DNA from 2 places in the Vibrio sp. 1401 genome. Region 2 is predicted to be linked to the other one. Evidence: predicted binding sites of a transcription regulator. Region 2 holds the regulator's gene; the other holds the start of a gene.
The links. The regulator CRP, encoded in region 2, controls carbon source genes, mostly activating them, when cyclic AMP is high. The targets are predictions, from matches to a motif close to TGTGANNNNNNTCACA.
Positions count from the first base shown of each region.

Region 1: the regulator CRP is predicted to act here: its motif matches at 1,376-1,391, upstream of R7Z77_RS03935 (CTP synthase).

Region 1 covers NZ_JAWOWF010000004.1:152,103-155,528, reverse strand. Annotated here, with positions in the region: gene relA (GTP diphosphokinase) at 1-117, shown strand, start outside; gene mazG (nucleoside triphosphate pyrophosphohydrolase) at 467-1,270, shown strand; gene R7Z77_RS03935 (CTP synthase) at 1,476-3,116, shown strand; gene eno (phosphopyruvate hydratase) at 3,195-3,426, shown strand, end outside.
Region 2 covers NZ_JAWOWF010000041.1:30,276-33,701, forward strand. Annotated here, with positions in the region: gene R7Z77_RS18255 (DUF1338 domain-containing protein) at 1-707, shown strand, start outside; gene crp (cAMP-activated global transcriptional regulator CRP) at 844-1,476, opposite strand; gene R7Z77_RS18265 (phosphoribulokinase) at 1,717-2,586, opposite strand; gene R7Z77_RS18270 (YheU family protein) at 2,712-2,924, opposite strand; gene R7Z77_RS18275 (hydrolase) at 2,958-3,426, opposite strand, start outside.

The sequences.
Region 1 (3,426 bases), on a different contig from region 2:
CGTCAACTTGCCATCATGGACTTTGACCTAGAAGTCACCAATATTGAGGTGCTTTCGCGGGTTTCGAAACGTGTGGAACAGATCAAGGATGTCATGACGGTGAAACGCCTCGGCTAAAACTCTCGTCATAGTTATCGTTGTAGCGTTGTTGACTGCACGCACTCGCTCCATCACATGGTGAACCATGCTCAGGAGTCTCGTTTGTTTGTCGCCTAGCTACAACTTCAACTATTTACAGAGTTACACTTGCGTCATATTTGGCTTTTTATCTGCGTTAGCTGCACTTATTCCGACGTGCCGGCTCAGGGGCATCACATAGTAGGCTATGCTCAGGAGTCGCGAAAACTTGTTGCCTTGTCAAAGTAACAATTACTTAGTGAAAGCTGCTGAGAAAATATAATGTAGAAGGTGAGTGGTTTTGGCTGCTCACCTTTTTCTTTAATAGAAAGGTTTAAAGGAACAAAAAATGAGTCATCCAATTGAACAGTTAGAACAAATCATGGCGAAGCTGCGTGACCCCGAAAACGGTTGCCCTTGGGACTTAAAACAAACCTTTGACACCATCGTTCCGCATACAATAGAAGAAACCTACGAGGTGGTGGACGCGATTCAAAATCGAGATTGGCTCAATCTAAAAGAAGAGCTAGGGGATTTGTTGTTTCAGGTGATTTTTTACAGTCAGCTAGCGAAAGAGCAAGAGCTGTTCGACTTTTCGGATGTCGTCGAAACCGTGAACGAAAAACTGACTCGTCGCCACCCGCATGTTTTTTCAGATGTTGAGTTTGAATCTGACGAGGAAATTAACGCGAACTGGGAAGCGGAAAAAGCAAAAGAAAAAGCCCTAGTAGGCAAAGCGGAAGAAAGTATCCTAGACTCAATACCAAACTCTTTACCGGCACTTTCTCGTGCTACAAAAATTCAGAAAAAATGTGCAAAATTTGGGTTTGATTGGGATTCACTTGGCCCGGTTGTCGATAAAGTACGAGAAGAAATTGACGAAGTCATGGAAGAGGCACTGCAAGTTCAGCCCGATGAAGAGAAAGTTGAGTTGGAGCTCGGTGATTTGCTATTTGCGACTGTCAATTTGGCTCGCCACCTTGATAAAAACCCAGAAGTCGCGCTAGGAAAAGCAAACGTAAAGTTTGCGCGACGTTTTAAACAAGTTGAAGGCAAGGTCCAGCAGTCAGGCAAAGTACTTACAGATTGTTCTTTATCAGAACTTGACCATTTTTGGGATGAAGTAAAACAAGAAGAATCGAGGCAGAGGTAAACTGGCAGAATACATAATATAAGGTCAGCTTGTTTGGTTACACGAAAACGGACTTTGGTTTGTCTTTGCTCACTTTGATTTGAAGCAAAAAATAAAAAATTACGGTGTGATAGATTTCACGTTGTGGCGGTAAGGAGCTTCTGGTATATTTATCTCCCGTCCAGAAGCACTCCATTTCCCTCATTCAACCAATTTCAGGTTAAACATGACGACAAATTACATTTTTGTTACTGGCGGGGTTGTATCCTCTCTAGGTAAAGGTATTGCAGCAGCATCTCTTGCGGCTATTCTAGAAGCTCGTGGTCTTAAAGTGACTATGATGAAGCTTGACCCTTACATCAACGTTGACCCGGGCACAATGAGCCCTACTCAGCACGGTGAAGTGTTCGTTACAGAAGATGGCGCAGAGACTGACCTTGACCTTGGTCACTACGAGCGTTTCATCCGTACCAAGATGACCAAGCGTAACAACTTCACTGCAGGTCGTGTTTATGCCGACGTACTTCGTAAAGAACGTCGTGGTGACTACCTAGGCGCAACTATTCAAGTTATCCCTCATATCACTAACGCGATCAAAGATCGCGTTATTGCAGGTTCTGAAGGCCATGATGTGGCTATCGTTGAAGTTGGCGGTACTGTTGGTGATATCGAATCACTACCATTTATGGAAGCGATTCGTCAGCTAGCTGTTGAGCTAGGCCGTGAGCGCGCAATGTTCATGCACCTAACACTTGTTCCTTACCTAGCGGCAGCGGGCGAAGTGAAAACTAAGCCGACGCAACACTCTGTAAAAGAACTTCTATCTATCGGTATTCAGCCAGACATCCTAGTTTGCCGTAGCGATCGCGTTATTCCTGCGAATGAGCGTAAAAAAATCGCACTGTTCTGTAATGTTCCAGAAAAAGCAGTAATTTCAATGAAGGATGTAGACTCTATCTACAAGATCCCTCAGTTGATTAAATCTCAAGGGCTAGATGACCTTGTGTGTGCTCGCTTTGGTATTACTGCTCCTGAAGCAGACCTTTCTGAATGGGAACAGGTTATCTACGAAGAAGCAAATCCTACTGGTGAAGTAACCATCGGTATGGTTGGTAAATACATTGAATTACCAGATGCATACAAATCTGTGAACGAAGCGCTTAAACACGCTGGCTTGAAAAACCGTCTAAGCGTCACAATTAAGTATGTAGACTCACAAGATATCGAAACAAAAGGCGTTGAACTTCTAGAAGGTTTGGACGCGATCCTAGTACCAGGTGGCTTCGGCGATCGTGGTATTGAAGGCAAGATCCGTGCGGCTCAATATGCACGTGAAAATAACGTGCCTTACCTAGGTATTTGTTTGGGTATGCAAGTTGCACTAATCGAATACGCGCGTAACGTTGCGGGTATGGAAGGTGCACATTCAACAGAATTTAACAAAGAGACTAAGTACCCTGTGGTAGGTTTGATCACAGAGTGGGTAGACGAATCAGGTAGCGTAGAAGAGCGTACTGAAAAGTCTGACCTAGGCGGTACGATGCGTCTTGGTTCACAGCTGTGTCACCTAGAGAAAGGGACTAAAGCTCGTGAACTGTACGGTAGCGCGACGATCCATGAACGTCACCGTCACCGTTACGAAGTGAATAACGTGCTTCGTCCGCAAATCGAAAAAGCAGGCCTAAAAGTATCAGGTCTATCTGCGGACAAGAAGTTAGTGGAAATGATTGAGAACCCAGCTCACCCATGGTTTGTAGCGGCTCAGTTCCACCCAGAATTCACCTCGACTCCTCGCGATGGACATCCATTGTTTGCAGGTTTTGTTAAGGCTGCGGGCCAAAACGCACGCGGCGAATTCGAGAAGTAAAAGGATACGGGCGGCGGCGAAGGTTGTGCTGCTGCCCTTTAAGATTGACATTTATATTTGAAACGAGAGGAAACATTAATGTCTAAGATCGTTAAAGTTCTAGGTCGTGAAATCATCGACTCACGTGGTAACCCAACTGTAGAAGCTGAAGTACACCTAGAAGGCGGTTTCGTAGGTATGGCGGCAGCTCCATCTGGCGCTTCTACTGGTTCTCGCGAAGCTCTTGAGCTACGTGACGGTGACAAAGCACGTTTCCTAGGTAAAGGTGTTCTTAAAGCAGTTGAAGCTGTAAACGGCCCAATCGCTGAAG
Region 2 (3,426 bases):
TTCAAGAAGATGAGCCTCTGATTAATGATCATATAGCTTTACGTACCTTCAATATCGCGCCTCTTGGTATTGAAACTCTAGCTAAGCCATTTGTAGCTATTGGTTACAAGGCGTGTGGTGATTACATTTTCGAAAGCAAAAAGCTGGTTGCTAAGCACTATGAGCACCCAGATCCGAAGCAACCTAAAGTATTTATTAGTGAGCTAAAAGTTGAAGAGTGCTCGCCTGAGCTACAAGAGATTGTGAAAAATTTGGTGGCACAAATCGATGCTGACAAGCTGAAAGATAGCGCATTCTTACATGGTGGACGCTTGTGGGATTTAAGCTTTGCTGATTACCAAACGTTGGCTAAAGAAAGTGAGTACGCATCTTGGCTTGCGGCGCATGGTTACGGAGCAAACCACTTCACGGTGAGCGTTAACCAGCTCAATGAATATGAAGAAGTGAAGCAGGTAAACGATCATCTGCGTACCGCTGGGTTTACCATTAATGAAAATGGTGGTGAAGTGAAGGGCACTCCTGAGGTGTTGCTAGAGCAGTCATCGACCATGGCAGATAAAGTAGCGGTTCGTTTTAGCGAAGGCACTGAAATTATCCCTGGCGGGTTTTATGAATTTGCTAAGCGCTATCCGATGGAAAATGGTGATTTGTACCCAGGTTTCGTGGCCGCTTCAGCTGACAAAATCTTTGAAAGTACGAATGGCTAAGTTTTAGGGTTAACCTGTTAAGCTTACTCATTAGTGTTCGCTGCACCCTATCTCATTTGGTCATGAGTAAATAAAAAGCCACCAATGTTGCCATTGGTGGCTTTTATAATTTTGTTCGTGTCACTCTAGTTCGAGATTAACGAGTACCGTAAACCACGATGGTTTTACCGTGAGCAGAGATTAGGTTCTGCTCTTCTAGCATCTTCAAGATACGACCTACTGTCTCACGAGAACAGCCAACAATTTGACCGATTTCTTGACGAGTGATCTTGATTTGCATGCCGTCTGGGTGAGTCATTGCGTCTGGTTGTTTTGCAAGGTTCAGAAGCGTCTGAGCGATACGACCAGTTACGTCTAGGAACGCCAGGTCACCCACTTTTTGGCTAGTTACTTGAAGACGACGAGCCATCTGCGCAGAAAGACGCATTAGGATGTCTGGGTTTACTTGGATAAGCTGACGGAACTTCTTGAAAGAAATTTCAGCAACTTCACAAGGAGATTTAGCACGAACCCAAGCTGTGCGCTCTTGGTCTTCCTCGAATAGACCAAGTTCACCAATAAAGTCTCCTTGGTTTAGGTAAGAAAGGATCATCTCCTTACCTTCTTCGTCTTTGATAAGAACCGCAACAGAACCTTTAACGATGTAGTACAAAGTTTCTGCCTTTTCGCCCGCGTGAATTAGCGTGCTCTTTGAAGGGTACTTATGAATATGACAGTGTGAAAGAAACCACTCTAATGTTGGGTCGGTTTGAGGTTTACCTAGAACCATAATATCTCACTTCCTCTGCAGGGTACGCTTGCGCTATCCATATTTTAGCTAAGCCTGAATTAGGCCTACTAGAATAAGAGCACTTTTTATATGCTGCAAGCTCTCTTGTGTTTCGGTAAGAAATAGTATCCTTTTTCGAAAACGATTTCTTGATTTTAATCGTGCCATGATTGAGATTTTGTAAGCAAAACTGTGCACATGATCACGGTATGAAAAGTAAACATCTTCGCAGGCAGGTTTTTAGCCAATTTTCCCTGTTTCGATGAGCTGTTGTAGGATAGGCCGAACTATGAGCTCCATTGCAAAGCTCATCTTACCGCCGGGTACGACAATCGTGTTGTGGCGTGACATGAATGAGCCATCAATCATGGCCAGCAGATATGGGAAGTCGACATTCTTGATACCGCGTAGGCGAATCACCACAAAACTCTCATCCAAACTAGGGATGCCTTTTGCATTAAGTGGGTTGGAAGTATCAACGGTCGGTACGCGCTGGAAGTTGATGTGAGTACGAGAAAACTGCGGAGTGATATAGTTGAGGTAATCGTCCATGGATCGCACGATTGAGTCCATTACCGCTTCACGCGAATGGCCGCGATCGCGAGTGTCACGTACGAATTTTTGGATCCACTCTAAGTTCACAATCGGCACCATGCCAATTAAGAAATCCACATGTTGAGCAACATTAACATCGCCATCGACCACGCCACCATGTAACCCTTCATAAAACAGCACGTCGCTGTTTTCGGGTAAGTCTTGCCACGGTGTAAACGTGCCTGGCATTTGATTGTAGGGAACCGCTTCGTCAAACGTGTGCAGATAACGGCGCACGCTGCCAGTGCCGTCATGCCCGAACTTACGGAAAAACTCTTCTAATCCCGGGAAGTCATTAGCTTGTGGGCCAAAGTAGCTAATGTGTCGACCTTGCTCGCGGGCTTTGCGGATTTCGATGTCCATCTCTGGGCGAGTAAAGCGATGGAAGCTATCGCCTTCAACCCATGCGGGTTTAACGTTCATCATATTGAACATTTTACGGAAGGCTTCAGATGTAGTGGTCGTGCCGGCACCGGACGAACCAGTAACCGCAATAATTGGGTGTTTAGCTGACATGACAAACCTTGTCGAAAATTACTTACCTGTAATGTGCAGTAGAGTTACTACTGCACGGTCGATATCCCACTATAGCACGTAACAATACCTTGTCATCGAGTGGGATACGGTAAAATGTGAAGGGTCTAAAATTTTGTTTTATGTTGAATATCGACGGTTTCGTGTAGCTCAGAGAACACGATAACCGCTTCACCTTTTTCCAATTGAGCTTTGACTTGATCAATTTTGTCTTGCAAAGAAACCTCGACGGTTCCGTAATCCGTTCCTTCGCGTAAGACGAATTCACGAATTAAGTTTTCCAATGTTTCCGGCGCAATGTCTTGCCATGGAATGATCATAAATACCTCTAACTTTTATGATGAGCGGCTAGTTTACTGCGTTCGTTGCTTGGATACAGCAGAAAGGTAATCTGCGGCGATACTTTCGTAATACGCGGGCAGCGCTTCCTCCAACCAAAACTTAGGTTTTAACGCCGTTCCTGTCAGGAAGCCAACATGGCCACCGTGTTCAAAGAGACGGTAATCAATGTTATCTGGCAGAACAAACTTCGGGATCACATCGTCGGTCATGAACGGATCGTCTTTGGCATGGATGATCAGTGTGGGTAGCGTGATTTGCTGTAGTTTACTTAAGCCAGAGCATTGGTCGTAATAATCTTGTGCGTCTTTGAAGCCATGCAATGGTGCGGTAATCAAATCATCGAATTCATACAATCGTGTGACACGTTTTATTGAGTTGTAGGACAGCGCAAGCTCGCCATGCAGTAGATGATGCTTTTGTAACGCGTTACGTTTCAGTGAAGAAAGCAGATAACGGCGATACACTTTTGAAAAGCCTTGT